2 regions of the Neobacillus sp. plas4 genome follow, and region 2 is predicted to be linked to the other one. Evidence: a T-box and tRNA genes for the amino acid it is inferred to sense, from the RefSeq annotation. Region 2 holds a T-box; the other holds one or more tRNA genes.
The links. A T-box is a leader RNA that pairs with one kind of tRNA and senses whether it is charged. The one in region 2 lies ahead of proS (proline--tRNA ligase), so its partner is inferred to be a tRNA-Pro.
Positions count from the first base shown of each region.

Region 1: it encodes a tRNA-Pro, which carries the amino acid that the T-box ahead of proS (proline--tRNA ligase) is inferred to sense. The anticodon was not compared.

Region 1 is NZ_CM170152.1:133,479-149,299, reverse strand. Features, by position in the region: gene AC2TFD_RS00710 (PIN/TRAM domain-containing protein) at 1-957, opposite strand, end outside; gene disA (DNA integrity scanning diadenylate cyclase DisA) at 1,115-2,188, opposite strand; gene radA (DNA repair protein RadA) at 2,192-3,574, opposite strand; gene clpC (ATP-dependent protease ATP-binding subunit ClpC) at 3,843-6,284, opposite strand; gene mcsB (protein-arginine kinase McsB) at 6,298-7,371, opposite strand; gene mcsA (protein-arginine kinase activator protein McsA) at 7,373-7,921, opposite strand; gene AC2TFD_RS00680 (CtsR family transcriptional regulator) at 7,952-8,413, opposite strand; rRNA gene rrf (5S ribosomal RNA) at 9,082-9,197, opposite strand; rRNA gene AC2TFD_RS00670 (23S ribosomal RNA) at 9,277-12,212, opposite strand; rRNA gene AC2TFD_RS00665 (16S ribosomal RNA) at 12,413-13,962, opposite strand; tRNA gene AC2TFD_RS00660 (tRNA-Ala) at 14,216-14,291, opposite strand; tRNA gene AC2TFD_RS00655 (tRNA-Pro) at 14,314-14,390, opposite strand; tRNA gene AC2TFD_RS00650 (tRNA-Arg) at 14,398-14,474, opposite strand; tRNA gene AC2TFD_RS00645 (tRNA-Leu) at 14,502-14,590, opposite strand; tRNA gene AC2TFD_RS00640 (tRNA-Gly) at 14,596-14,670, opposite strand; tRNA gene AC2TFD_RS00635 (tRNA-Leu) at 14,694-14,775, opposite strand; tRNA gene AC2TFD_RS00630 (tRNA-Lys) at 14,836-14,911, opposite strand; tRNA gene AC2TFD_RS00625 (tRNA-Thr) at 14,985-15,060, opposite strand; tRNA gene AC2TFD_RS00620 (tRNA-Val) at 15,097-15,172, opposite strand; rRNA gene rrf (5S ribosomal RNA) at 15,183-15,298, opposite strand; rRNA gene AC2TFD_RS00610 (23S ribosomal RNA) at 15,378-15,821, opposite strand, start outside.
Region 2 is NZ_CM170152.1:2,266,238-2,282,058, forward strand. Features, by position in the region: gene AC2TFD_RS11245 (mandelate racemase/muconate lactonizing enzyme family protein) at 1-389, shown strand, start outside; gene AC2TFD_RS11250 (C40 family peptidase) at 382-1,293, shown strand; gene AC2TFD_RS11255 (ABC transporter ATP-binding protein) at 1,295-2,299, shown strand; gene AC2TFD_RS11260 (serine hydrolase) at 2,317-3,108, shown strand; gene AC2TFD_RS11265 (sigma-70 family RNA polymerase sigma factor) at 3,234-3,956, shown strand; gene clpP (ATP-dependent Clp endopeptidase proteolytic subunit ClpP) at 3,960-4,574, shown strand; gene AC2TFD_RS11275 (MarR family winged helix-turn-helix transcriptional regulator) at 4,722-5,183, shown strand; gene AC2TFD_RS11280 (MMPL family transporter) at 5,187-8,339, shown strand; gene AC2TFD_RS11285 (cupredoxin domain-containing protein) at 8,377-9,255, opposite strand; gene AC2TFD_RS11290 (hypothetical protein) at 9,393-9,527, opposite strand; T-box leader at 9,689-9,909, shown strand; gene proS (proline--tRNA ligase) at 9,956-11,386, shown strand; gene AC2TFD_RS11300 (GNAT family N-acetyltransferase) at 11,513-12,073, shown strand; gene AC2TFD_RS11305 (vWA domain-containing protein) at 12,231-12,896, shown strand; gene hmpA (NO-inducible flavohemoprotein) at 13,029-14,270, shown strand; gene AC2TFD_RS11315 (SGNH/GDSL hydrolase family protein) at 14,362-15,138, shown strand; gene AC2TFD_RS11320 (ABC transporter ATP-binding protein) at 15,152-15,821, shown strand, end outside.

The DNA of each region.
Region 1 (15,821 bases), 2.1 Mb from region 2:
GGTTCCATCATCAAGATACGCAACACCTTGGTGATATTCTTTTCCATCCTTGATTACCTGTACGGCTAACTCTTCTCCAGGCAGGACCACCGGTTTAACCGCATTGGCTAAATCATTGATATTTAAGACAGAGACGCTCTGTAATTCACATACCTTATTAAGATTAAAATCATTTGTTACAAGCATACCGTTCGTAATCTTGGCTAGTTTCACCAGCTTGCTGTCCACTTCTTGTATTTCATCAAAATCGCCTTCATAAATTTCAACTTTAATGGCAAGTTCCTTTTGAATTCGATTTAAGATATCCAATCCCCGTCTCCCTCTATTACGCTTAAGGACGTCAGAAGAATCAGCTATATGCTGTAATTCCTCAAGCACAAAACGAGGAATTACAATGGTTCCTTCTAAAAACCCTGTTTGGCAAATATCAGCCACTCGACCATCAATAATTACACTTGTATCTAGAATCTTCAGCGATTGCCCTTCAGCCTTTTCAGGATCTTCATCCCCAGATTTCTTTTTCCCTCGGCTGCCAAAAAGATTTAAAAACTCATCTCTTTTCTTAAATCCCACCTGAAAGCCTAAGTAACCAAATAATAATGTCAGTAAAATGGGAGCGACAGCATTTAGTATAGGTTCTTGAACTGCATTTAGAGCAAATCCGATTAAAAAGGCTACTAATAAGCCAAAGATTAATCCCATACTGCCAAAAATCACATCTGTTACCGGGATTTTTACCAGTGAATCTTCTGCCCATTTAATAAACTCAAGTACATAATCTACTGCCCAAAAAGTTATAAGATAAAAAATAATTGCACCTATAATAGCTGCTGCATATGAGTTACTGATTATTGGAATGTCATCAAAATTAATTAATTTTAGCAGTTGCGGAATTAACAATATTCCAAGCGTACCGCCAGTTATGAGAAAACATGCTTGCACAATACGTCTTAACATTCCTTCACCTCCTCTACTCATTATAAACATATTCCCAAAATTGAAACCTTTGTTTGTCGATTATTTTGTCAAAATGGTTAAAATAAATCGTTATAATTTTCACTTCATAGGGTAGCACTCGAGAAATCTCCTGTCAACAAATGGAAATTTAAAAAACTTATATTTGTCGCTCCGTATATAAGCGATCTTTAATTAACTTTAAGCCTTCCTTGATTTTTTTTGCGCGAATTTCTCCTATGCCTTCAACATCGTCTAAATTTTCAACACTTGCTGAGACGATTGCGGAAAACTCACTAAAGCTGTTAATGATATTTTCAATAATCACCATTGGAAGACGAGGTATTTTGTTCAAAATCCGATACCCACGAGGTTGTTTACTTTCATCTAACGGAATATATCCTTGATAACCCATTAGTTTTAAAATCGTAATATCATCTAATGATCCATTACTGGTGACTGTCTGCATTCGTTTAAGGACATCTCTTGCCTTTATATCCCTATCCAAAGCATAATCTTTAATAATAAGGGCTGTCTCTTCTTCTAGGTCCGTTAAAATTTCGTTCATTTGCAGACGAATCAGTCTGCCCTCAGTACCGAGCTCGTTTAAGTACGTAATCAGTTCATTTTTTATTCTTAACACCATTTCGAATCGGTGCAGAACAAGAAGAAAATCGTTATAGGTAACGGACTCCTCAAACTCTAAAATACTCAAATTTGCGATGCTTCTCTCGAGGACTGATTTATACTTTTCTAGCATTTGAATAGCCTGATTCGCCTTCGTTAGAATGACAGAAATATCTTTAAGTGCATACCGGAAATTTCCTTGATAGAGCGTGATTACATTTCTTCTTTGAGAAATAGCAATAACAAGTGCCTTTGTTTGTCTCGCTACCCTTTCAGCTGTACGATGCCTCATGCCCGTTTCCGAAGCAGGAATATCTGAATCAGGTGCAAGCTGAGCATTCGCAATTAAAATGGTATTCCCTGCTTCATTCAGGATAATTGCCCCATCCATCTTTGCTAACTCATATAGATAGCTTGGAGAAAACGGACAATTGATTTGGAAACCACCATCCACGATACTTTTAACCTTATCATTGTACCCAATTACAATCAGCCCGCCGGTATTTGCCCTAAGCACATTATCGATTCCTTCACGAATAGGTGTACCCGGGGCAATAAACTGTAAAACCTCGCTTACGGCTTGTTCACCCAGCTTTCTATTTTCCATCTACTACACTCCCAACGCTGCTTTTAAGGCTTCAGCTACAGTAGATACACCAATTAACTCTACACCTTTCGGAGATTGCCAGCCGCTCAAATTATTAGCAGGTAAAATGACACGTTCAAAGCCTAACTTTGCAGCCTCCTGAACGCGCTGTTCAATTCTAGAGACTCTTCTTACTTCACCAGTCAGCCCAACCTCACCGATAATACAATCTGTTGCCCTCGTAGGTTTATCTCGAAAGCTGGAAGCAATACTTACACAGATTGCTAAATCAATAGCAGGTTCATCTAATTTTACCCCGCCAGCCACCTTCAGGTATGCATCCTGATTCTGAAGCAGCATGCCCATTCGCTTTTCTAATACAGCCATTAACAATGGAACACGATTATGATCAATCCCTGTTGCCATTCTTCTTGGATTCCCAAAACTTGTTGGCGAGATTAAAGCTTGAATTTCAACAAGTACCGGACGTGTACCCTCCATGGAGGCTACCACCGTTGAACCCGCTGCACCTTGTGATCTTTCTTCAAGGAAAATCTCAGATGGGTTTGCCACTTCATCAAGCCCAAATTCCTTCATTTCAAAAATTCCCATTTCGTTTGTTGATCCAAAACGATTCTTTACCGCCCGCAGAATTCGATACGTATGGTGGCGTTCCCCTTCAAAATAAAGAACGGTATCTACCATATGCTCTAGTAGTCTTGGTCCGGCAATCGATCCTTCTTTTGTTACATGACCAACAATGAAAATAGCAATCCCATTTGTTTTCCCTATTCTCATTAACTCAGAGGTACACTCGCGAACCTGTGAAACGCTGCCTGGCGCAGAAGTTACTTCCGGATGAAACACAGTTTGTATAGAATCAATAATAACAAAGCTGGGGCTCGTACTTTCAATATTTCGGTTTATTTCTTCTAAATTGGTTTCAGAATACACAAGCAGGTTTTCAGACTGGACTCCCAGCCTTTCCGCACGGAGCTTCGTTTGTCTCAAGGATTCCTCGCCGGATATGTATAAGACTTTATTCCCTTTATTCGCCAGTTGAGATGATACTTGCAGAAGCAGGGTTGATTTACCGATACCAGGGTCACCACCAATTAATACCAGTGAACCCTTTACCACTCCACCGCCTAATACACGATTAAGTTCTTGTAAGTCGGTAAGAATCCTAGGTTCAGACAGGGATTCAACTGCTGTAATAGGGGTTGGCTTGGAGAGGATTGTAGAACCTCCCTGAGAATGAGCAAAGGCACCCCTTCTATTTCCACCTGTTACCTCCACTTCCTCCACCATTTTGTTCCATTGCCCGCATCCAGGGCATTTTCCCATCCATTTAGGAGATTCATACCCGCACTCCTGACACATGAACTTCGTTTTGCGTTTGGCCATTTCTATCTTCTCCTACTCTAAATACAAGGCTCTTTTCTTATATTATTACTATTTAAACAAAATTTAATGTTTGTACTTAATTCCTGCAGAAAATAGCATTTTTTGAAAGAGCTGCAAAATTTATTCAAAAGCACAAATAACTATTTTCACGTTAAAATCGGCTTTAAGATTTTAACAATAATCTACGAAAACAGCCAAATATAAAAAGAGGTACACGGTCAAACTTGTTTCGTGTACCCCTTTAGTTTTTCTTAAAAGTCAGTAATGGTTATTTAGTTAGAGTAGTTTTCTCAGCAGTTCTAACTAAGAATTCACCATTATCCACATCAACTATAACATGCTGACCTGTTAAAACTGTACCTCTGAGCAATTCTTCAGAGAGACGGTCTTCAATATGCTTCTGAATAGCCCTGCGTAATGGGCGGGCACCGTATTCTGGGTCGTAGCCCTCAATCGATATTTTATCCTTAGCAGCTTCCGTAAGCTCTAAAGATATATTTTGCTCTTGGAGACGTTTCACAAGCTGGTCAGATAACAGTGTAACAATTTCTCCAAGATGCTTTTTCTCTAAAGCATGGAAGACAATAATTTCATCAATACGGTTTAAGAATTCTGGACGGAAGGCCTTTTTCAATTCTTCCATTACTTTTCCCTTCATATCCTTATAATTCTGTTCTCCATCTTGAATATTAAAACCAACATACTTATTACGTTTTAATGCTTCGGCTCCTACGTTGGAGGTCATGATCAGAACGGTATTACGGAAATCAACGGTTCTTCCTTTAGAATCCGTTAAGCGACCGTCTTCTAGAACTTGTAATAAAATATTAAATACATCAGGGTGTGCCTTTTCAATTTCATCGAGCAGGATAACGGAATACGGCTTTCTTCTTACCTTCTCCGTTAGTTGACCACCTTCTTCATAACCAACATACCCTGGAGGAGATCCAACCAGTCTGGATGTAGAATGCTTTTCCATGTACTCCGACATATCGATTCGAATCATGGCATCCTCATCACCAAACATGGCTTCAGCAAGTGCTCGAGCTAACTCAGTTTTACCTACACCAGTAGGGCCAAGGAAAACAAAAGAACCAATTGGGCGTTTTGGATCCTTTAAACCTGCCCTTGCACGACGAACCGCTTTGGCAACAGCCTTAACCGCTTCCTCCTGACCAATGACTCGGGAATGAAGAATTTCTTCTAAATTAAGTAATTTTGCGGTTTCTGTTTGAGCTAGCTTAGAGACAGGTATTCCGGTCCAGCTTGCAACAACACTCGCAATATCCTCAACTGTAACTTCACTGTTTTCTTTCCCTTGCTTTTCTTTCCATGTCTTCTTCGTTTCTTCCAACTGCTCACGTAGGCGCTGTTCTGTATCCCTCAAGGACGCTGCTTTTTCAAATTCTTGGCTTTGAACAGCAGAATCTTTCTCCTTACGAACTTCATCAAGCTTCACTTCTAATTCTTTCAAATTTGGCGGTGTTGTATAAGAACGTAAACGGACTTTTGACCCAGCTTCATCAATTAAGTCGATTGCTTTATCTGGGAGAAAACGGTCAGAAATATAGCGGTCAGACAGCTTTACCGCTGCTTCAATAGCCTCATCTGTAATGGAAACACGGTGATGCGCTTCATAACGATCTCGAAGACCTTCTAGTATTCTGACCGACTCCTCAGCTGTTGGCTCATCCACACGAATTGGCTGGAAGCGGCGTTCTAGTGCGGCATCTTTTTCAATATACTTACGATATTCATCCAGCGTAGTGGCTCCAATACATTGAAGCTCGCCACGTGCTAGGGATGGCTTTAAGATGTTAGAAGCGTCAATCGCACCTTCTGCTCCACCTGCTCCAATTAATGTGTGCAATTCATCGATAAAAAGAATGATATTGCCAGCCTGGCGAATTTCATCCATAACCTTTTTCAAACGATCTTCAAATTCTCCACGATATTTGGTACCAGCTACAACTGTTCCCATATCTAATGTCATAACTCGCTTATCACGAAGAATCTCTGGAACCTCGTTATTCACAATTTGTTGTGCAAGTCCTTCAGCAATAGCTGTTTTACCGACACCTGGTTCACCAATTAAAACTGGGTTGTTTTTTGTACGACGGCTTAACACTTCAATAACACGCTGAATTTCTTTACTTCTTCCAATGACAGGGTCCAAGCTTCCTTCTCTAGCGATTGACGTTAAATCTCTAGCTAGACTGTCGAGAGTTGGAGTATTTGCGCTGACTGAGGTCCCTCCCTGATGTCCGCCAGATTCATTACTGCCTAGCAATTGAAGTACCTGTTGACGTGCTTTATTCAAACTTACTCCTAGGTTATTAAGAACTCTTGCTGCTACACCTTCTCCTTCACGGATTAAGCCAAGGAGAATATGCTCTGTACCAACATAAGAATGTCCTAATTTTCTAGCCTCATCCATAGATAATTCAATAACCTTTTTCGCTCTAGGTGTGTAGTGGATCGTTTGGGATGCTTCCTGGCCCTTTCCGATTAACGATTCTACTTCCTTTTGAATTTTCTCAGAACCTAGTCCAAGCCCATAAAGCGCTTTTGCAGCAATGCCTTCTCCCTCACGGACTAAACCTAATAAAATATGCTCAGTTCCAATATTGTTGTGTCCTAGTCTAATTGCTTCCTCTTGTGCTAAAGCTAATACCTTTTGAGCTCTCTCAGTAAAACGGCCAAACATCATATTCCATTCCTCCTCACCTTTTATCTTGCTCCATTTTTAGTCGTTCTCGAATTAGGGCTGCTCGTCTTATATCTCTTTCATTTGGTCTTAAATGCCCGCCTGCGTATTGCTGCAGGAATCCTGGCTGCGTTAAAATCATTAATTCATTTAAAATATTCTTAGGGAGATTATCAATGTATCCCATATCAATACCTAAGCGAAGATCAGATAAGCACTTTGCAGCCTCTTTCGTTTCAATGATCCTGCTATTGGATAACACACCATAAGATCGGAATACTCTATCTTCTAATTGTATGTTCGAAGTTTTGCGTAATGCTTCACGTGCAGACCTTTCTTGTGAAATTAACTGGCTTACAACACCTTTTAGGTCACGGCAAATATCTTCCTCTGACTTTCCTAATGTAATTTGATTGGAGATTTGAAATATATTGCCGAGCGCTTCACTCCCCTCACCATAGATCCCTCTTACAACCAATCCCAGCTGATTAATGGCCGGAATGATACGATTTATTTGCTGGGTCAAAATAAGCCCTGGCAAATGCATCATGACTGAAGCTCGGAGACCGGTACCTACATTCGTAGGGCAGCTTGTAAGATATCCGTGCTTCTCATCAAAACCAAAGTGAATAAAACTCTCAAGCCAATCGTCCAATTCATTTGCTGCGGCCAAAGCCTCTGTTAATTGCAGTCCTGGAAATAAACATTGAATGCGGATATGATCCTCTTCATTAATCATAATACTAACTTCTTCATTTTCGGTTAAAAGAACTGCACCATATGGTGAATCCTCTGCTAAATTTGGACTAATCAAATGCTTTTCTACTAACACCCTTTTTTGTAAAGGCTGTAATTCATCAATTTTTAGTAATTCCATTTGCCCAAACTTTGAAAAATTTGATTCACGGAGTATTTCTTCCATCCTTAAAATAATGGATTGTGCTTCTTCGTGGGAAAATAATGTTGGAAATTTTACATTCTCAAAGTTTCGGGCTAAACGGATTCGGGAACTAAGGACAATATCTGAATCAGGTCCCTCCTCGCTCATCCATGAGCTGACTGCTTGACTAATAAAGCGTTCAAGCGACACGTTATTCCCCTCCCTTATTGCTGCCCGGTAATTCTTTTTCAAGTGTTCGGATTTCGTCTCGGATCTGAGCAGCTTTCTCAAATTCTTCTTGTTGGATTAATTCTTTTAGTTCACTTTTTAGATTTTCTACTTGTTTTTTTAGGTGAATACCTCCACCTATTCTTTTCGGTATTTTACCGCTATGTGACCAATTCCCGCTGTGAAGTCTCTTTAAAACTGGCGGAAGCTGCTCATGAAATGTCTCATAACAATGGGCACATCCGAAACGCCCCACTTTGATGAATTGCGGAAAGGTCATCGAACATACATTACACTGGAGAATTTCTTCCTGATGGAACGTATTTTGATTTTGCTTTTGAACAGTAGTATCTATATTTAATAGACCTGCTAATAGGTTATTAAAAGTAAAACCAGATCCTCCAGTAATCATAAACATCTCGCCCTTTTCATGGGCACACTTTTCGCAAAGATTAACTTCCGTTTTTTCACCGTTGATGATTTTTGTAAAATGCAGTGCAGCAGGCCTTTGATTACATTCCTGGCAAATCATTTTTTATTTCACCTCTCTAGCTGGTATATATTATTTATATTTCAATGATGTTAACATTGCTTTTAACATTCTAGCTCTAAGTTCATCTCGGAATGGAAGATCAATATATAAGACTGAACGATCAATAACACTTAACATAATTTTCGCTTCTCTTTTTGTGATTATCTCCTCATGGACTAGTCTATAGATAACATCTTCTGCCGTAGACTGTGCAATACGATTATCAAAGAGTGATAGTAAATGATCGATTACGTCAACTAAATCATGTGACTGAACCTTCATAATTCGAATATATCCGCCTCCCCCGCGTTTACTTTCTACGATATATCCTCGTTCAATGGTAAAGCGTGTATTAATGACATAATTGATTTGTGAAGGAACACATTGAAATTTATCAGCAATTTCACTGCGCTTTATTTCAACATGCTCTTGCTCACTCATTTCTAGCACTTGCTTCAAATACTTTTCGATAATATCGGAGATGTTCCTCATCTTCCCACCTCCTTCATCTGACTTTGACTATCTTTGACTTTAATTATACTGAAAATTTTATGTAGTTGCAAACAACTGCTACTAATGATTTTCTCCATATTTCGCGTGTGTGAAACCTGTTAAATTAGTTTTTAGGTAATTTGTAGGGGGTGGAGGAGCTTTGTGGCTTTTGATTCCCTTTATCGTGGGAGAATTAAGCTTGAGGGAATCAAAGAGTGGCTTGGTTCCCTTTATCGTGGGAAAATCAGGTTTGAGGGAATCAAAGAGTTGGCTTGGTTCTCTCTATCGTGGGGAAAATCAGGTTTGAGGGAATCAAAGAGTTGGCTTGGTTCCCTCTCTCGTGGGAAAATCAGGTTTGAGGGAATCACATTGGGGTTCTGATTCCCTCAAACCTTAATTATGACCTCTTTTGGAAATCAGATTACATAATTCTCCGACTATCGTTCCCCTTTTCAATAAAAATGCCCCCGCACGGGCACGAATAGCCAGCTTTTGTTACCTCTTTTTAGTAAAACACCACCGCATGGGCACGAATAACCAACATTCGTTCCTCTTTTTAGTAAAACACCATCATACGGGCATGAATCTTCTATAACTATTCTGTCTCCACCCTTTAAACATCCAAATAACACAAAAAAACACAACCCTAATCAGGTTGTGCTTCATTTGCCTGGCAACGTCCTACTCTCACAGGGACAAAGTCCCAACTACCATCGGCGCTGAGAAGCTTAACTTCCGTGTTCGGTATGGGAACGGGTGTGACCTTCTCGCTATTGCTGCCAGACTATTTAATTGAGGTTCATTCCCTCAAAACTAGATAATGTCAGAAGAAGTTTAGTAAAAACGAGTTCATCTTTTAAAAATTGGTTAAGTCCTCGAACGATTAGTATCAGTCAGCTCCACACGTCACCGCGCTTCCACCTCTGACCTATCAACCTGATCATCTTTCAGGGTTCTTACTAGCTTGACGCTATGGGAAATCTCATCTTGAGGGGGGCTTCATGCTTAGATGCTTTCAGCACTTATCCCGTCCGCACATAGCTACCCAGCGATGCCTTTGGCAAGACAACTGGTACACCAGCGGTGCGTCCATCCCGGTCCTCTCGTACTAAGGACAGCTCCTCTCAAATTTCCTGCGCCCACGACGGATAGGGACCGAACTGTCTCACGACGTTCTGAACCCAGCTCGCGTACCGCTTTAATGGGCGAACAGCCCAACCCTTGGGACCGACTACAGCCCCAGGATGCGATGAGCCGACATCGAGGTGCCAAACCTCCCCGTCGATGTGGACTCTTGGGGGAGATAAGCCTGTTATCCCCGGGGTAGCTTTTATCCGTTGAGCGATGGCCCTTCCATGCGGAACCACCGGATCACTAAGCCCGACTTTCGTCCCTGCTCGACTTGTAGGTCTCGCAGTCAAGCTCCCTTGTGCCTTTACACTCTGCGAATGATTTCCAACCATTCTGAGGGAACCTTTGGGCGCCTCCGTTACTCTTTAGGAGGCGACCGCCCCAGTCAAACTGCCCACCTGACACTGTCTCCCACCCCGATCAGGGGTGAGGGTTAGAATTTCAATACAGCCAGGGTAGTATCCCACCGACGCCTCCACCGAAGCTGGCGCTCCGGCTTCTCAGGCTCCTACCTATCCTGTACAAGCTGTACCAAAATTCAATATCAGGCTACAGTAAAGCTCCACGGGGTCTTTCCGTCCTGTCGCGGGTAACCTGCATCTTCACAGGTAGTATAATTTCACCGAGTCTCTCGTTGAGACAGTGCCCAGATCGTTACGCCTTTCGTGCGGGTCGGAACTTACCCGACAAGGAATTTCGCTACCTTAGGACCGTTATAGTTACGGCCGCCGTTTACTGGGGCTTCGATTCAGAGCTTCGCTTAGAGCTAACCCCTCCTCTTAACCTTCCAGCACCGGGCAGGCGTCAGCCCCTATACTTCGCCTTGCGGCTTCGCAGAGACCTGTGTTTTTGCTAAACAGTCGCCTGGGCCTATTCACTGCGGCTCTTCGAGGCTATTCACCTCAAAAAGCACCCCTTCTCCCGAAGTTACGGGGTCATTTTGCCGAGTTCCTTAACGAGAGTTCTCTCGCTCACCTTAGGATTCTCTCCTCGCCTACCTGTGTCGGTTTGCGGTACGGGCACCTTTTATCTCGCTAGAGGCTTTTCTTGGCAGTGTGGAATCAGGAACTTCGGTACTATATTTCCCTCGGCATCACAGCTCAGCCTTACGGTGAACGGATTTTCCTATTCACCAGCCTACCTGCTTACACGCACATATCCAACAGTGCGCTTACCCTATCCTCCTGCGTCCCCCCATCACTCAAACGATAAAGAGGTGGTACAGGAATATCAACCTGTTGTCCATCGCCTACGCCTTTCGGCCTCGGCTTAGGTCCCGACTAACCCTGAGAGGACGAGCCTTCCTCAGGAAACCTTAGGCATACGGTGGATGGGATTCTCACCCATCTTTCGCTACTCATACCGGCATTCTCACTTCTAAGCGCTCCACCAGTCCTTACGGTCTAGCTTCAACGCCCTTAGAACGCTCTCCTACCACTGACATCGTAGATGTCAATCCACAGCTTCGGTGTTACGTTTAGCCCCGGTACATTTTCGGCGCAGAGTCACTCGACCAGTGAGCTATTACGCACTCTTTAAATGGTGGCTGCTTCTAAGCCAACATCCTGGTTGTCTAAGCAACTCCACATCCTTTTCCACTTAACGTAAACTTTGGGACCTTAGCTGGTGGTCTGGGCTGTTTCCCTTTTGACTACGGATCTTATCACTCGCAGTCTGACTCCCACGGATAAGTCTTTGGCATTCGGAGTTTGTCTGAATTCGGTAACCCGATGAGGGCCCCTAGTCCAAACAGTGCTCTACCTCCAAGACTCTTACAACGTGAGGCTAGCCCTAAAGCTATTTCGGAGAGAACCAGCTATCTCCAAGTTCGATTGGAATTTCTCCGCTACCCACACCTCATCCCCGCACTTTTCAACGTGCGTGGGTTCGGGCCTCCATCCAGTGTTACCTGGACTTCACCCTGGACATGGGTAGATCACCTGGTTTCGGGTCTACGACCACATACTTATTCGCCCTATTCAGACTCGCTTTCGCTGCGGCTCCGTCTCTTCAACTTAACCTTGCATGGGATCGTAACTCGCCGGTTCATTCTACAAAAGGCACGCCATCACCCATGAACGGGCTCTGACTACTTGTAGGCACACGGTTTCAGGATCTATTTCACTCCCCTTCCGGGGTGCTTTTCACCTTTCCCTCACGGTACTGGTTCACTATCGGTCACTAGGGAGTATTTAGCCTTGGGAGATGGTCCTCCCAGCTTCCGACCGGATTTCTCGTGTCCGGCCGTACTCAGGATCCACTCAGGAGGGAACGAAGTTTCAACTACAGGGTTTTTACCTTCTATGACGGGCCTTTCCAGACCGCTTCATCTACCCCGTTCCTTTGTAACTCCATGTTGAGTGTCCTACAACCCCAAGAGGCAAGCCTCTTGGTTTGGGCTATGTCCCGTTTCGCTCGCCGCTACTCAGGGAATCGCGTTTGCTTTCTCTTCCTCCGGGTACTTAGATGTTTCAGTTCCCCGGGTCTGCCTTCAATACCCTATGTATTCAGGTAAAGATACTGCTCCATTACGAGCAGTGGGTTCCCCCATTCGGAAATCTCCGGATCAAAGCTTACTTACAGCTCCCCGAAGCATATCGGTGTTAGTCCCGTCCTTCATCGGCTCCTAGTGCCAAGGCATCCACCGTGCGCCCTTTCTAACTTAACCTAAATGGTTATTCTCTTAATTTAATAAGAGAGAAAAACTAAAATGGCAATTCACTCGGTTTTTACTTGGTTTCTTCTTCTTACGATTATCTAGTTTTCAAAGAACGATTAAAAAAAGCTTTGAGAGAATTGTACTCTCAAAACTAAACAAACAAGTAACAGTCAACGTTTATCAGTCCACAAGGACTGTATATTCCTTAGAAAGGAGGTGATCCAGCCGCACCTTCCGATACGGCTACCTTGTTACGACTTCACCCCAATCATCTGTCCCACCTTAGGCGGCTGGCTCCTTACGGTTACCCCACCGACTTCGGGTGTTACAAACTCTCGTGGTGTGACGGGCGGTGTGTACAAGGCCCGGGAACGTATTCACCGCGGCATGCTGATCCGCGATTACTAGCGATTCCGGCTTCATGTAGGCGAGTTGCAGCCTACAATCCGAACTGAGAATGGTTTTATGGGATTGGCTAAACCTCGCGGTCTTGCAGCCCTTTGTACCATCCATTGTAGCACGTGTGTAGCCCAGGTCATAAGGGGCATGATGATTTGACGTCATCCCCACCTTCCTCCGGTTTGTCACCGGCAGTCTCCTTAGAGTGCCCAACTGAATGCTGGCAACTAAGAACAAGGGTTGCGCTCGTTGCGGGACTTAACCCAACATCTCACGACACGAGCTGACGACAACCATGCACCACCTGTCACTCTGTCCCCCGAAGGGGAAAGTCCTATCTCTAGGAGTGTCAGAGGATGTCAAGACCTGGTAAGGTTCTTCGCGTTGCTTCGAATTAAACCACATGCTCCACCGCTTGTGCGGGCCCCCGTCAATTCCTTTGAGTTTCAGCCTTGCGGCCGTACTCCCCAGGCGGAGTGCTTAATGCGTTAGCTGCAGCACTAAAGGGCGGAAACCCTCTAACACTTAGCACTCATCGTTTACGGCGTGGACTACCAGGGTATCTAATCCTGTTTGCTCCCCACGCTTTCGCGCCTCAGCGTCAGTTACAGACCAGAAAGCCGCCTTCGCCACTGGTGTTCCTCCACATCTCTACGCATTTCACCGCTACACGTGGAATTCCGCTTTCCTCTTCTGTACTCAAGTCCCCCAGTTTCCAATGACCCTCCACGGTTGAGCCGTGGGCTTTCACATCAGACTTAAAGGACCGCCTGCGCGCGCTTTACGCCCAATAATTCCGGACAACGCTTGCCACCTACGTATTACCGCGGCTGCTGGCACGTAGTTAGCCGTGGCTTTCTGGTTAGGTACCGTCAAGGTACCGGCAGTTACTCCGGTACTTGTTCTTCCCTAACAACAGAGCTTTACGACCCGAAGGCCTTCATCGCTCACGCGGCGTTGCTCCGTCAGACTTTCGTCCATTGCGGAAGATTCCCTACTGCTGCCTCCCGTAGGAGTCTGGGCCGTGTCTCAGTCCCAGTGTGGCCGATCACCCTCTCAGGTCGGCTACGCATCGTCGCCTTGGTGAGCCGTTACCTCACCAACTAGCTAATGCGCCGCGGGCCCATCTGTAAGTGTCAGCGTAAACCGACTTTCAGCTTCCCCTCATGAGAGGGAAAGAATTATCCGGTATTAGCACCGGTTTCCCGGTGTTATCCCAGTCTTACAGGCAGGTTGCCCACGTGTTACTCACCCGTCCGCCGCTAATCAAGAGGTGCAAGCACCTCTTGATTCGCTCGACTTGCATGTATTAGGCACGCCGCCAGCGTTCGTCCTGAGCCAGGATCAAACTCTCCAAGAAAGTTGATATAGCTCATTTGTTACGTTGGCTTAGCTTTTTTTAAAAAACTAAAAAATTGTTTGTTGACGTTATTGTTTGTTTAGTTTTCAAAGAACAAAGCTACTTCATTGAATCGCTTCTTCTCATTATAAGTTCAGCGAACAATTCTTGTTTGTCGCTCAAGACGACTTTATTATCTTACCAAGTTATTAACCTAAAGTCAATAACTTTATTCAAAATTTATTATCTAATTTCACTAGAGTGAAATTAACCTTGGTGGAGCCTAGCGGGATCGAACCGCTGACCTCCTGCGTGCAAAGCAGGCGCTCTCCCAGCTGAGCTAAGGCCCCAAATTTTATTATAGTAAAAGAATGGTCGGGAAGACAGGATTCGAACCTGCGACCCCTTGGTCCCAAACCAAGTGCTCTACCAAGCTGAGCTACTTCCCGCAAAATATGGCGCGCCCGAAAGGAGTCGAACCCATAACCTTCTGATCCGTAGTCAGACACTCTATCCAATTGAGCTACGGGCGCATATAAACCTATTTTACATGTTAAAAATGGTGCCGAGGACCGGAATCGAACCGGTACGGTAGTCACCTACCGCAGGATTTTAAGTCCTGTGCGTCTGCCAGTTCCGCCACCCCGGCAATAATGGAGCGGAAGACGGGATTCGAACCCGCGACCCCCACCTTGGCAAGGTGGTGTTCTACCACTGAACTACTTCCGCATTATAATAGTAAAAAGCATAAGTGCGGGTGAAGGGAGTCGAACCCCCACGCCTTGCGGCGCCAGATCCTAAGTCTGGTGCGTCTGCCAATTCCGCCACACCCGCATATTGTGATTTTTTTGCTGCCGCAAATGGAAAGTTATCTTCGCGTTAGCGAAAAAACTTTGGTGAGCCATGAAGGACTCGAACCTTCGACCCTCTGATTAAAAGTCAGATGCTCTACCAACTGAGCTAATGGCTCGTACGAATACAATCCCCTAATTTTTGTTAAGGAAAAGTTGAAATCGTCAGATGTCTTTCCTGCTAAAAAAGCATGGTGCCGGCGAGAGGACTTGAACCCCCAACCTACTGATTACAAGTCAGTTGCTCTACCAATTGAGCTACCCCGGCATATATTGAAGATTATCTTCTCTATGTGAATAAATATGGTGGAGGATGACGGGATCGAACCGCCGACCCTCTGCTTGTAAGGCAGATGCTCTCCCAGCTGAGCTAATCCTCCATATAATACAGCCTGGCAACGTCCTACTCTCACAGGGACAAAGTCCCAACTACCATCGGCGCTGAGAAGCTTAACTTCCGTGTTCGGTATGGGAACGGGTGTGACCTTCTCGCCATTGCTGCCAGACTATTTAATTGAGGTTCATTCCCTCAAAACTAGATAATGTCAGAAGAAGTTTAGTAAAAACGAGTTCATCTTTTAAAAATTGGTTAAGTCCTCGAACGATTAGTATCAGTCAGCTCCACACGTCACCGCGCTTCCACCTCTGACCTATCAACCTGATCATCTTTCAGGGTTCTTACTAGCTTGACGCTATGGGAAATCTCATCTTGAGGGGGGCTTCATGCTTAGATGCTTTCAGCACTTATCCCGTCCGCACATAGCTACCCAGCGATGCCTTTGGCAAGACAACTGGTACACCAGCGGTGCGTCCATCCCGGTCCTCTCGTACTAAGGACAGCTCCTCTCAAATTTCCTGCGCCCACGACGGATAGGGACCGAACTGTCTCACGACGTTCTGAACCCAGCTCGCGTACCGCTTTAATGGGCGAACAGCCCAACCCTTGGGACCGACTACAGCCCCAGGATGCGATGAGCCGACATCGAGGTGCCAAACCTCCCCGTCGATGTGGACTCTTGGGGGAGATAA
Region 2 (15,821 bases):
GGACACTGATTATGGCAGATGAAAGTGTTTTCACACCTAAGCAGGCTTTCCAAGTTTTAAAGACTAGAAGTGCTGATTTAATTAATATTAAGCTAATGAAATCCGGTGGAATCTATCAAGCTCAGATAATCAATCAGCTAGCTGAAACATGTGGAGTAGAGTGCATGGTTGGAAGCATGATTGAAACACGACTTGGGATTACGGCTGCAGCTCATTTTGCGGCAAGCAAGCGAAATATAACTCGATTCGATTTTGACGCGCCACTTATGCTGGCGAAAGATATTGTTGATGGAGGAATCCAATATCATAATAGATTTATTACACTTCCGGATTGTCCTGGCCTTGGAATTAAGCATGTAACGTTAGAAGGAGGAGTTACAATTGGATAAACGACTTGTAAATGTCCCGGTAGCTACTGTCTGGACATCCTATAACTCTGCGAGGGAATTGGATAAGCCAGCTATCAGTAATCCGATCGACATCAATGGATGGTTAGAAGGGTTAACATATGAAACTAGACTTGGATTGTGTGAACAGAACCTTGTTCAAACTCAACTTTTATATGGCGAAGAAGTCATCGTAATTGAAGAGAAAGGGAATTGGGCCCATGTTACTATCCCGAATCAGCCGACATCAAAAAATATAAATGGCTACCCTGGCTGGGTCCCGTCATCTCAATTGGTGAAATGTCCATTAGACTGGAATATTAAAGAAGGTCCAATTGTTATCGTCACGAATCCTAAAACATTCTTAGAAGAATCAAATATAGAACTCTCTTATCAAACCGTTCTACCTTTAATAAAAGAAGGTGAAGGGAAGGTTGTAGTTAAGACTCCTAATGGGACAGGTTGGCTGAATTTAGACCATGTTACCATTTCTGAATCGCTAGCCAATCGCAAAAAGGGAAATGGAAACAATATTGTAGAAGATGGAGAAAAATTTCTTACTCTTCCATACTTATGGGGTGGAATGAGCAGCTACGGATATGATTGCTCTGGTTTCAGCTATTCGATGTGTAAAGCAAATGGTTATATCATCCCCCGCGATGCACACGATCAGGCAAATTCAGGGGTGGAAGTCAGTGGAGAAGAAATAAAACCAGGTGATCTCCTCTTTTTTGCTTACGAAGAAGGGAAGGGTAGAATTCATCATGTTGGAATCTATTATGGTGACGGAAAATTACTCCATTCACCTAATACAGGAAAAACAGTTGAAATTATTTCATTAGCAGGAACAATCTATGAACGAGAACTTTGTGTAGCAAGGCGATATTGGGTGGAGTTGGAGGCATAGTATGGTGAAATTTTTACAAGTAAACAATTTGAAGAAGCATTTTCATTTAGGAAAAAATGAAATCTTAAAAGCGGTGGATGGTGTTTCTTTTCATATCAATAAAGGGGAAACCTTTGGAATTGTTGGTGAATCAGGTTGCGGGAAGTCTACAGCTGGAAGAACCATTATCGGACTCTATGACCAAACCGAAGGAGAAGTTATTTTTAATGGAAAAAACATTCATACTTTAAAGTCTAAAGAAAGACATAGCTTTCACCGGCAAATGCAGATGATCTTTCAAGATCCTTATGCATCATTAAATCCAAGATCAACAGTAGCTGAAATAATATCCGAGCCCATGGAAGTCCATGGCTTGTTTCCAAATAAAAAAGAGCGGCTAAATCGAGTCTATCAATTACTAGAGGATGTTGGGTTAAATCGCAATCATGCCAATCGCTATCCGCATGAATTCAGCGGGGGGCAGCGTCAAAGGATTGGCATTGCCCGTGCTCTAGCATTAGATCCGGAGTTTATTATCGCTGATGAACCAATTTCTGCTCTTGATGTGTCGGTCCAGGCACAAGTTGTAAATTTGTTAAGAAGACTTCAGAAAGAAAAAGGGTTAACATATCTATTTATCGCCCATGATCTCTCGATGGTAAAACAAATTAGTGATCGAATTGGGGTTATGTATTTAGGGCAATTAGTTGAATTAACAGAAAGCAGTGAGTTGTATAAAAAACCTCTTCATCCGTACACACAAGCGCTGCTGTCTGCGATTCCCATTCCGGATCCTGACATTGAGGATCAGCGTGAAAGGATTATTTTAAAAGGAGAGTTGCCAAGCCCAATCAATCCACCAAGCGGTTGCGTCTTCCGAACGCGCTGCCCGATGGCGATGGAAGTTTGCTCCTCTGAAAAACCAAGCTGGCAGGAAGTGGAAGCTGGCCATTTCATCGCGTGTCATTTATATGATAAAAACAAAACAGGCGACCATGATTATTCACAGGTTGCGGTTACTGGGTAGATATGGAAATTTTAAAAGTGAAGATTCAAGAAGAACTTAATGGTTTTCATGGACGCATTGGCTTAGCAATAGAGATTGAAGACTCAAAACCTATACACTTAAATAGCCAGGCTGTCTTTCAATCTGCAAGTCTTATAAAGATGCCCATTTTACTATCCATCCTACTTGCCAATCATAAAGGTCAAATTGATTTACAGCAACAGTTTACGATATTAAACGATAATAAAGTTGAAGGTTCTGGAGTTTTACAAGCGCTATCCAATGGATTAACACTATCTGTTAAGGATTTAATGACTTTGATGATTATTGTTTCAGATAATACTGCAACCAATATATTGATTGATTTATTAGGCATCGAGGCGATTAACGCAACACTTCAAGAAATGGGACTTAAACAAACGAAGCTGAATAGGAAAATGATGGACTTTGCTGCAATATACAAAGGGGAGGACAACCAGACAACTCCGGAAGAGATGGTTCATTGCCTTAAAATGGTGAATCAATTTAATGAGTATTTTGGAATCAATGGACCAACAAATATCGCGAAAGAAATGTTGAAACATCAGCAATTTAGAGAAAAGCTCCCGGCACTGGTAGACGAAGTTAAGATTACCGTTTTTAATAAAACCGGGGAATTGTCAGATGTTGAACACGATTGTGCAATATTTGATTGTCAGGGAAGAATTGGTTATGTTGCTGTTTTAATGGACCGTCTTAATGATCAAGTAATGGCAAAACAAACCATTAGGAATATAGGGAAACATATTTCTGATTTTTTCATTAGGACTCAAATAAATTCATTAAATTAGACTGACTTGGGTACATTCTGAGTCAGTTTTTGTATATTATAATAAAAATAAATTTTTTTTACCCCGTATCTTTTTATCATCCTTAAAACGTTTATTAGGTAGAGAGTGTTAAAGGAGTGAACAAAATGTCTAATAAGCTTAGCATATACAACACAGAAGACGTGCAACAGGAAACTGAGACTGAGGAGTCTATATGGCTGGAGTATTATCCGAAACTTCATCAATATTGCCACTTTCTTACCCAAAATAAATGGGACGCTGATGATATTGCACAAGAGGTTTATCTGAAAGCAAAGAAATATTACAGTAATAAGCAAACATTCACCTCAGCCTTATTAAATAAAATTGCCTACCATCATTGGATTGATCAGGTTCGAAAAAGGAAAAAGGAGACAATCGAATTAGATGATGAAATAGTAAATCAAAAGGAAGAGAATCAAGCTATTGATATAATGTATTCCGTTGAATTGCTGATGAAGCATTTTACACCAAAGCAAGCGATCACCTTTATGTTGAAAGAGGCTTTTCAATATCAATCGAAAGAAATAGCCGAAATCCTCAGGACGACAGAAGAAGCTGTAAAGTCCAATTTATATCGAGCAAAAAAAAGACTTAAAAAAGTAAAAGAAGATGAGAAGTCATTTCCTATTGATTTATTTTGGGATGAAGAAGAACGAGAATTATTAGCATCCCTCTTTTATCAAGCTATAAAGATTCAAAATCCATCAATCCTAATTCAATCCATACCATTATTAAAAAGTGTCGGTGACATTCCACAAATAGTTACAAGGGAAATACGTTCGGTTATTAGGCACACTCCTTCAAGCACTCTCTGTATGGCTGCGTAGCTAATATCTGCTTTCAAGGAGGACAAATCAATGAGTACAATTCCTTATGTAATAGAACAATCCAATCGTGGTGAACGTTCCTATGATATCTATTCACGATTGTTAAAAGATCGTATCATCATAATTGGTGATGAGATTAATGATCATGTGGCAAATAGTGTGGTTGCCCAATTATTATTTTTAGCGGCGGACGCGCCAGATAAAGAAATATCGCTTTATATTAATAGTCCGGGCGGTTCAACTTCAGCCGGTTTCGCCATCTTTGATACAATGCAATACATTAAGCCTGATGTACGGACTATATGTACGGGGATGGCCGCTTCATTTGGGGCGATGCTGCTTCTGGCAGGTACGAAAGGTAAACGGTATGCTCTGCCAAATAGTGAAATTATGATACACCAGCCTCTAGGGGGTGCAAGAGGGCAGGCAACAGAAATTGAAATATCGGCGAGGCGAATCTTAAAGTTAAGAGAACATATTAACCAAATCATTGCAGAACGTACAGGTCAGTCGATTGAAAAAGTTGCGAAAGATACCGATAGAGATTACTTTTTGAGTGCGGAAGAAGCCAAAGAATATGGAATCATTGATGAAATTCTGTATCCTAAAAAGTCATAAGGATATAATAAGCAAAATAACGGAAAAAGGTTAGCATGATGCTGACCTTTTTTTATTGACATATATAACAACATAAAATATAGTTAAACAGGTGAATAGTTTAACAGTTGAACTAATATTATTGAAGAGAGAGGTGAGAAATGGGCGATGGATAAAAAAACCATTCAGGAACTAATCAACCGCTACGTGTCCGTTTCTTTTGAAGTAAATAAGAAAGCAGCTTCTCTTATTAAATGTCAAATAGGAGAAGATTTAACGATTGACCAACACTATATTTTAGGATACATTCAAAAGTCCCATGAATGCACCTCTACTGAATTGGCAGAGGTATTTGAGGTCAATAAAAGTGCAATCACTGCAATTGTCAACCGTTTGGCCGATAGAGGGATTATAGAAAGAACCCGAGATGAAAATGATAGAAGGGTTGTATATCTGACCCTAACGGAAAAGGGGAAAGAACTTAATCAAAAAACACAGGAAAAAGTACATGTTTTGGTAGAATCGTTTATCACCCAATTCGATGAATCTGAAATTACAAATTTTATTAATACCTATGAAAAGTTAGCCCAAATATTAACCAACATGAAAAAGGAAGAAGTGGGGGAATAATTTGTGAGATTCATTGTTAAAGGAAAATGGTTTATCCTTATTGCCTGGATAACATTGATTGTTGTTCTCTTTATGGCGGCACCCAACATGGAAAATTTGGTCCGCGAAAAAGGGCAGATAAATGTTCCTGATGGATATTCTTCTACATTAGCAGAGGAAATCTTAAATGCTGTCCAGTCAAGTGAAAATAGCGGAAATGATTTACAAACCGCTTTGGTTTTTCATAGTGATAAAAAGTTAACGGAAGATGACTTTTCAATAGCAGAAAAAGCTGTTGGTCAGCTTGAAAATCATAAAAGTGAACTGGGTATCACTTCAATTCTTACTCATTTTAATCAAGAAGAATTGAAGGAGCAGCTTGTATCTGATGACGGGAAAACCATCCTGGTTTCCTTGAATGTAACGGCAGATGGTAGAGAAGGAAAAGAAATAACGAAGGAATTATATCATGTACTTGAAGATGTAGAGTTAGAGCACTATTATACCGGAAACTGGCTAATTTCCGACGATCTTGTAACAAACTCACAAGAAGGCCTTAAGAAGACAGAAGGTATCACCGTTGTTTTCATCCTGGTTGTATTACTTCTTGTATTTAGATCTGCAGTTGCTCCTATTATTCCATTAGTAACGGTAGGATTTAGCTATTTGGCAGCGCAATCGATTGTTGCCATTTTAGTAGATAAAGTGAATTTCCCATTATCAACCTTTACACAAATATTCTTAGTCGCAGTTTTGTTTGGGATCGGAACAGACTATTGTATTTTGCTGCTTAGTCGTTTTAAAGAGGAAATGTCAAAGAATGATAGTGTAGTAGAAGCAATTGTTATTACGTATAAGAATGCAGGAAAAACGGTATTCTTTAGCGGATTAGCGGTTATGATTGGATTTGCTTCCATTGGCTTTTCAACATTTGTTCTTTATCAGTCGGCAGCAGCCGTGGCAATTGGGGTAGCGTTATTGCTCTTAGCATTGTTTACCGTTGTTCCATTTTTCATGGCTGTGCTCGGGAAAAAACTTTTCTGGCCGTCTAAAAACAAGCTTGAGCACGTTGATAGTAAAATATGGGGAATTGCCGGTAAATTTGCATTGGTACGCCCATTAATCGCCCTTCTAATTGTTGCAGCTATTTCTGTGCCTGCATTATTTACCTATGATGGAGATTTATCGTTTAACTCACTCGAAGAAATTGGCGATGATTTCAATTCCATAAAAGGATTCAATATTATTTCGGATGGATTTGGTCCTGGTGAATCGATGCCAACGCAGATTGTCATTAAGAATGATGATGAGTTGAATACATCAGAATACATTGCTCTTACCGAAAAAATCAGTCAAGAGCTAAGCAAAATCGGTGATGTTGATTCGGTTCGTTCTGTTACACGTCCGACAGGTGAAACCATCGATGAATTATATATATCAGAGCAAGTGAAAAGTTTAGAAGACGGCCTTGGTCAGGGGAATGATGGAATTCATAAGATTAGCAGTGGTCTTGCAGAGGCCGGGAGCCAACTCGCTGCCAATCAGCCGAAAATGAATGAAGCAACCGATGGAATCAGCGAATTGATTACTGGAACCAATCAATTACGGACTGGAATGGGCACCATCCAACAGAACCTTGCTAAAATTGAAGACGGATTAAAACAAGGTGCAGCAGGAAGCTCTCAAGTAAAAGAAGGGCTTGAAGTCATAAAAACGAAATCTTCTGAAGTGTTAGCCGGCAGTAAACAGTTGCTTGAAGGTTATAAACAAGCAGCTGGGGGACTAACAACTCTTGCTGGAAATTATGAACAAGTTGCTATGGGGGTTAGCAATTTACATGATTCCTTAGCTTCAACAAATCAATATTTTGCTAATCTAGAAAGTGATTATAGTGATATTGGGCAAAATGAAAATTACAAAGCTATTAAAATGACCATTCAAGGGTCTCAAGCTGCAACAGAAGAATTAGCTGGAAGCCTGAATCAATTAAATACTGGATTAACGGGAGCGCAACAAGGTATTGATTTTGCGAATGGTAAATTTTCAGAAGCCATAGCTGGACAGGAAGCCCTTATTAAAGGAATGGAAGATCTCTTAAGGGGTCTCACTGAAATTGAAACAGGACTTTATACGATGGGGAATGGCCAAGGACAAATCGTTAATGGTCTCCCACAGGTAACAAGCGGTTTAAACGGGGTAAACAATGGACAGCAGCAGCTCCTGACCGGATTTAAGGACATGAGCGGTCAAATTACTCAGTTGACAGATGGATTGACGCAAAGTGCGGACGGTCTAAATCAAGTCTCTGATGGTCTAGAATCTGCACAAGAGTATCTTGCAGGTGTAGCGAAGCAAGAGAAAAATGGTTTTTATATTCCTCAAGATGTACTGGACAGCAAAGACTTTGAGCAGGCTTTAGATGTGTATATGTCAAGAGATCGCAAGGTCATGACCATTGATGTGGTCTTTACAAAGAATCCATATTCAAATGAAGCACTGGATCGTATTCCTGAAATTAAAGAAACAGTTAAGCGTGTAGTAAAGGATACAAAGCTAGAAAATGCGAGAGTAGCAGTAGGCGGAGTATCAAGTATGCACCATGACCTTGATGTAATTTCACAAGCAGATTATTCAAGAACAGTGGTCCTCATGCTAATTGGAATTACCCTTATATTAATCGTTTTGTTCCGTTCGATTATTATGCCTCTTTATTTAATAGGATCATTAATCTTGACCTATTATACTTCGATGGCACTTGCAGAAGCCATCTTCGTAAATTGGTTAGGTTATACCGGTATTAGCTGGGCAGTTCCATTCTTTGCTTTTGTTATCTTAATTGCCCTTGGAATTGACTATAGTATTTTCTTAATGGACCGTTTTAACGAGTTCAAACAAATGCCAGTAGAACAAGCGATTCTAGAAGCGATGAAGAAAATGGGAACAGTTATTATCTCTGCCGCGGTTATTTTAGGAGGTACTTTCGCTGCGATGATGCCAGCTGGTGTGTTATCTTTGCTTGAGATTGCGGCCATTCTATTAATTGGACTCTTTCTTTATGCGCTGGTGATTCTGCCATTGTTTGTTCCTGTTATGGTAAAAACCTTTGGCAATGCAAATTGGTGGCCGTTTAAAAGGAGTAATGATTCGGTAGTTAACAATCATTCTTCTCATATGTAAAAAAAGAAGCACGCTGATTTTCCAGCGTGCTTTTTGCCTATTCCACAATAACGGTGCCTTTAAACATATTCATTCCACAACTAAAGGTGTAATTACCTTCTTTATCAGGGGTAAAGGTTAACTTTGTTGTACCAGCCTTTAAATTAACATTATCTAAATCAAAATCTGGCATCATAAAGGTTGAAAAACAGCTATTATCACCAGGATTAGTGATATTTAGCTCCACCGGAACACCTTTTCTAACTTTGATAACATTTGGAGAATATCCGGTAGGTGTGATCATCATCTCGATTTTAGGACTTGCTTCCTTGGTAAGATCAAGTTCTGTTTGTTGAGGTGCAGGATTCTTTTCTTGTGCCTGAGCTGCTTGTGTTTCACCAGGAACTTTAACAAAATCACTGCTGTATAAAAATAGGAATAGTGCAATCAAAACAAGCCCGCCTGACAAAATATTAAATGGTGAAATGGCTTTTGTATCTAAGGAAAGTTTTCCATTTGTCTCTACAATAATATATAAAATTACTAGACCAAGAACAATCACATATAAACCTAGAAAAATACCTAACATAATTGTTGGATTATCAAACTGAAGGATTGCTCCAAGGAGGGCACCCATGATTCCACTCACCATTCCAGAAACGGAACCACTTAGGATGGCCAGGATACCTACAGGCTGACCAGTGATAAATCCAAGGGAAAATCCAATCAGCGTGCCCAAACCAACAGGAAGAAATAATTCTCCTGATAGAATGCCGCTAAGATAACCTGTTAATAGCCCGCCCATCATCGTAATGACGATGACTACCACAATTCCAGAAATATTGGCTAGTTTATTTTTATGGCGGTGTAATAGGTAGATAACATATCCTGTGATTAAACTGATAATAGATATTGCAAAAATGGATAATAGATACATATGAAAATCCCCTCTAAAGTTAATAAACAACATAAGTAAATTATAAATGTATATAGAAAGGATTTTTGCTGCTTTTATGAACGTTTAATGAAAACCTAGCAAAAATAAAAAAGACGTATGTAACGTCTAAAGGGGGACTACTTTTCTTTTTCAGGTTCTATTGTGTTTTTATAGATTCTCTTTAGTACTTCATTTTGCATTTTCATATAGTCAAGTAAGTATTTTTTCTCTTCCTCATCCAAGTCTTTTTCATTCGATTCTTCCTTCTTCAATGAAATCACCTCATTCTTGATTCATTTTAACCCATTCGAAGTGGAGAATAAAGATTGGATGATTGATTAGAATAAGGAAAAAAGACGAAAGTAAGAATTATATTCCAAAAACAATGTTTGACATTTAGGGAAGGTAAATATATAATTTTTTTAAAAATACTATTAAAACGTTGATGAGGATTAGTAAAATGTAAGTTGTCTTACAAAGAGAGGAAACCATTGGTGGAAGGTTTCTTAAGACAGTCATTTGAACCTGCCTCGGAGTTCTGTATCGGATCGTTTTTGTTGAAGATACATGCGGATAAAATCCGTTATCATGTCGAGAGTATAAAGCATTTGCTTTATGAATTTAGGGTGGTATCGCCAGGTCTTGGTCCCTTTTGGGGGCCAGGGCCTTTTTATATTCAAAAAAATAATGAGGTGTCAAAATGGCAAAGGAATTTGTAAAAGATGTTACCAGTATGGACGAGGATTTTGCCCAGTGGTATACAGATGTAGTAACAAAAGCAGATTTAATTGATTATTCAAGTGTACGCGGATCGATGATCATTCGCCCTTATGGATATGCGCTTTGGGATAATATAAAAAACGAACTTGACCGCCGTATCAAAGAAACAGGGCATGAAAATGTTTATATGCCATTATTTATTCCTGAAAGCTTATTGCAAAAAGAAAAAGATCATGTCGAAGGCTTTGCACCTGAAGTGGCATGGGTAACCCATGGCGGTTCTGAAGAATTGGCCGAACGCTTAGTTGTTCGTCCTACATCTGAAGTTCTTTTCTGTGAGCATTATAGCAATATTATTCATTCTTACAGAGACTTGCCAAAGCTCTATAATCAATGGGCAAACGTGGTCCGCTGGGAAAAAACTACTCGTCCATTCCTAAGGACATTAGAGTTTTTATGGCAGGAAGGTCATACAGCACACGCAACTGATGAAGAGGCAATGGAAGAAACCATTAAAATGCTGAATGTATATGCAGCAATTTGTGAAGAAATTCTGGCGATTCCAGTTGTCAAAGGACAAAAGACAGATAAAGAAAAATTTGCAGGTGCTAAGGCTACTTTTACGATTGAGAGCTTAATGCATGATGGTAAAGCTCTTCAGTCAGGAACCTCTCACCACTTTGGAACAGGTTTTGCTGAAGCATTTAATATCCAATATACCGATAAAGAAGGAAAGCTTCAGTATGTGCACCAAACATCTTGGGGCTTTACTACAAGAATTATTGGGGCATTAATTATGGTTCATGGTGATGACCGCGGGCTTGTGATTCCACCGAAGGCTGCGCCAACGCAGGTTATGATTGTGCCAATTGCCCAGCATAAAGAAGGCGTTCTTGATTTCGCTTATGATTTGAAAAAGTCCTTAGGTCAAGTTGCCCGCGTGGATATCGACGCAAGTGATAAAAAGCCAGGCTGGAAATTCAATGAATACGAAATGAAGGGGATTCCAGTTCGTTTGGAAGTTGGACCAAAAGATATTGAGAACAAGCAAGTAGTGCTAGTAAGAAGGGATACATTAGAAAAGGTTTTTGTTCCTTTGGATCAATTAGAAACAAAGCTTGTTGAATTACTCGATGATATTCAATCCAACCTATATAACAAAGCATTGAATCATCGCGAAGAGAGAACATCCGTAGCTGTAACGCTACCTGAATTAAAGGAAAAGCTTGAAGCAAAACCAGGCTTTATCAAAGCAATGTGGTGCGGAGAACTCGCTTGCGAAGAGAAAATCAAAGAAGAAACAACAGCGACATCAAGATGTATCCCATTTGAACAAGAACAGGTCTCGGATACATGCGTTTGTTGCGGTAAATCTGCTGACAAGATGGTTTATTGGGCAAAAGCATACTAATTTAAATCAGGCCCCTTCATTTTAAGAAGGGGTTATTTTTATATACGGTTTATGAAGGCCAAAACATTGGTTCACTTGAAAAAGTGGTTCTCATAAAAAGCCATAAATAACAAAGGGGGAATCAAGTTGAAACCTGCATTACTAAATTGCCCAGAGGAATTTACTTCAGAGAGACTGTTTATACGTAAGCCCATGCCAGGGGATGGAATAGCAGTGTACAAAGCAATCCAAGCCTCACTGAATGAACTAAAGCCGTGGATGCCATGGGCTCATTCCAACCAATCTGAACTGGATGTCGAGGTAAATATACGCGATAGTATTGCAAAATTTATCACACGTGAGGATTTACGATTACATATTTTCGATAAAGAAACCGGTGAATTTATCGGTTCATCCGGTCTGCATAGAATTAATTGGGATGTTCCTAAGTTTGAGATTGGTTATTGGATTGATACTCGATATTCCGGCAAAGGTTACATTACCGAAGCCACAGAGGCAATCACTAATTTTGCATTTACCGAATTAAACGCTAACCGTGTGGAAATCCGTTGTGACCCAAGAAATCTTAGAAGTCGGGCAATTCCTGAAAGATTAGGCTTTACATTAGAAGGGATATTAAAAAATGATAATCTCTCAGTTACTAGTAATGAACTTAGGGATACTTGCATCTTTGCAAAAACTAAATAATTTTGAAACACCCTTTAAAAGAGTAGAGGTGTCCAAATAGTGGGCTCCTTTTTTGTGGCCAAAATATAGGTTTATGGGAAATAGATTGAATATTACCTATAAATTACCCACTATAGTATAATTATGGAAGTAATGATTAATTGGGAGGGGATATTCTATGACGACAATTAATTTAATGAAAAAGACTGCAAGTGTTGTATTAGAAAAGAAGAAACTTACAGATGTGGTAGCAAGAGTTGGATTAATATTAGATATTTCAGGTTCGATGAGATCTTTGTATAAAAATGGAACAGTTCAAAAGGTTGTAGAGCGGATATTAGCTGTTGCCAGCCAGTTTGATGATGATGGGTCCCTTGATGTATGGGTGTATGATAATGAATTTTCGCGACTTAAATCTGTAACGGAAAGAGATTTTGTGAATTATGTTGAAGAATACATATTAAATAACGATTTAATTCACAAATTCGGTAGAAATGACGAACCACCAGTAATGGAAGATGTAATCAATAAATACACAATAGAACAACCAGCTCAGGAACCTACTTTTATTGTGTTTATCAATGATGGCGGCTGCAAGAGAACGATCAAAAAACAAATTGTTGATTCCTCTAATAAGCCAATCTTTTGGCAATTTGTTGGTATTGGTGATTCTAACTTTGAAGTACTTGAGAAATTGGATACGATGGAAGGGCGGTATATAGACAACGCAAATTTCTTCCACATTACGGATATCGAAAAAATTTCGGATGAGGAATTGTATAATAATTTACTAAATGAGTTTCCTTCATGGCTTAATGAGGCTAAAACTAAGGGAGTTCTCTAACAAAAAATGGATAGGATATAGTTCGAATTATCCAAAAATAACGAAGTGTGATTTGCATCACTTACTCCTTGTGTGATTTCTCATATAATCACTATATAAACAGTGATAAACACGACATAAGGAGTGAAAGTTATGTTAGATAAAAAAACAATCGATATCATTAAATCAACCGTACCTGTTTTAGAACAACATGGGGAAAAAATAACCACCCGTTTTTATCAATTAATGTTTGGAAATCATCCTGAATTATTAAATATCTTTAACCACGCAAACCAAAAACAAGGAAGACAACAAAAAGCATTGGCAGGAACCGTCTATGCAGCTGCTCAATATATCGATAATCTTGAAGCAATTCTACCAGTTGTAAAACAAATTGCTCATAAACACAGAAGTCTAGGTATTAAAGCAGAGCATTATCCGATTGTTGGAAAACACTTATTATTAGCGATCAAAGATGTACTTGGGGACGCAGCTACAGATGAAATTATCAATGCCTGGGCTGAGGCTTATGGAGTAATTGCGGATGCTTTTATCGGTGTAGAGGCAGAAATGTATGATGAGGCAGAAAAACAGCTAGGTGGTTGGGAAGGTTTCCGCAGCTTTGTTGTGGACCGTAAGGTAAAAGAAAGTGATGTTATTACTTCCTTCTATTTAAAACCTGAGGATAATAAGTCAATTGCTCATTTCCAGCCAGGTCAGTATATCAGTATTAAGCTTGAAATCGCTGGCGAGGAATTTACCCATATCCGTCAATATAGCTTGTCTGATGCTCCAGGCAAAGATTATTACCGCATTAGCGTAAAACGTGAAGCAGGCACAGCGAATCCAGATGGAGTTGTATCTAATTACCTTCATGAAGGTGTAAAAGAAGGGGATATCCTTAAGGTTAGTGCTCCAGCAGGGGATTTTGTGCTAGATACTGAAAAAAATACACCTGTTGTGCTCTTAAGCGGCGGGGTTGGGTTAACACCAATGCTGAGCATGTTAAAGACATTGGTTGAGGTTCAGCCTGAAAGAAAGGTCACTTTCATCCATGCTGCTGCAAATAGTAACGTCCATGCATTAAGAGCTGAAGTGGAGCAGCTGACGTCGCTTGAACATGTCAATTCATTTTACTTTTACGATTCACCGACTGAAGATGACTGGGCAAACAAAAGGTTTGATGTGGAAGGGTATGTAACCCAGGAGTGGATGGCAGAAAATCTACCTTTCCAAGACGCAGACTTTTATTTCTGTGGTCCAGTACCATTTATGTCAGCAATCAATCGTTTCCTAAAGAATTTAGGAGTAAGTGAAGATAGAATTAACTTTGAATTCTTTGGCCCAAAAGGCAATTTAGAAGAAAGTGTGAAGAAAGAACCGGTTTCCGTTTAGGAACCGGTTTTTTTTTGCGGGTTAAAAGTTTGATTCACTCTGTAATTGTGATTAAATAAAAGGTAGAAATAACCAGAAAGGATGAATCTTCTTGAATAAGAATCTCATACGGTCTGTAACCATTATATCAGTGTTTTTTTGTCTCCTTTGGCTGGTTGGACTAGGCTGGGCAGTTGGAGAATATTATGCAGGAAAACCAGATAATATCCCCGAGAAAACCAAGGTTGAAAAGAAAGTGGATGAAAAAAAGGGCTTACATATTGTTGCTCTTGGTGATTCCTTAACAAGAGGAACCGGTGATGAAACGGGTAAAGGCTATGTTGGTATCTTAATGGATGAAATAAAGGAAAAGTCAAAGAAAGAAGTTCGGTTAACGAACCTCGGCATCACCGGGCAGCGGTCAGACCAATTGAAACAACAAGTCCAGCAGGCAGAAGTTCAAAGACAAATTCAAACCGCAGATATGATTGTCGTTACGATGGGCGGCAATGATTTATTCAGAGGCGGACAAGGTTTACTAGAGTTTGAAACGGAAGACATTACAGCTGTTGAGAAAAAATTTCTTGAAAATATGAATTTTATTTTTCAACAGATCCGTAATAGTAATCCTAAAGCGAATGTTTTTTTCATTGGTTTATATAATCCCTTTAGTGATTTAGAGGAGGGGAAAGAGCTTTCTATGGTAGTCCGGCATTGGAATTATCAAAGTGCTGAACTAAGTGCAGCCTTCCCCAATATTGTGTTTGTTCCAACCTTTGATCTTTTTGAATTGAAGGTTAATGATTATCTGTATTCTGACAAGTTCCATCCTAATTCAAAAGGGTACCGTTTAATTGCTGAACGAGTGGCTTCATTGCTTACCTGGTGAGGAGATTGGCTAAATGAAGAAAATAACTTTATCTGTACATAATTTAAAAAAAGTGATTGGTAAAAAAGAAATTATAAAAGGGATTAGCTTTGATTTAAAAGAAGGAGAGGTTTTTGGATTCTTAGGACCCAATGGTGCGGGAAAAACCACAACCATCCGCATGCTGGTGGGATTAATTAAACCCACATCTGGGAAGATTCAGATTGGCGGGAATAACATTGAAGACAATTTTGAGGAAGCGATGAGGGACTTGGGTTGTATTGTTGAAAATCCTGAATTATATCCGTATTTATCTGGTTATGACAATCTGTTACATTTTGCACGGATGCTCGATGGAATTGGCGAAGAACGAATTCAAGAAGTAACTGAGCTAATGGGCCTTAAAGATAGAATTAATGATAAGGTGAAAACGTATTCCTTAGGGATGAGGCAAAGATTAGGTATTGCTCAAGCACTTCTGGGACAACCCAAAGTATTAATTCTTGATGAACCCACAAATGGATTAGATCCTGCAGGGATTAGAGAAATGCGGGAATTTATCAGATTCCTTGCTGAAGAAGAAGGACTTAGTGTTCTTGTTTCCAGCCATTTATTAAGTGAAATTCAATTACTATGCGATCGAGTCGCGATTATTTCAAGGGGAACCGTTATTCGCACGGATACCGTCCAAAGCTTGTTATCTA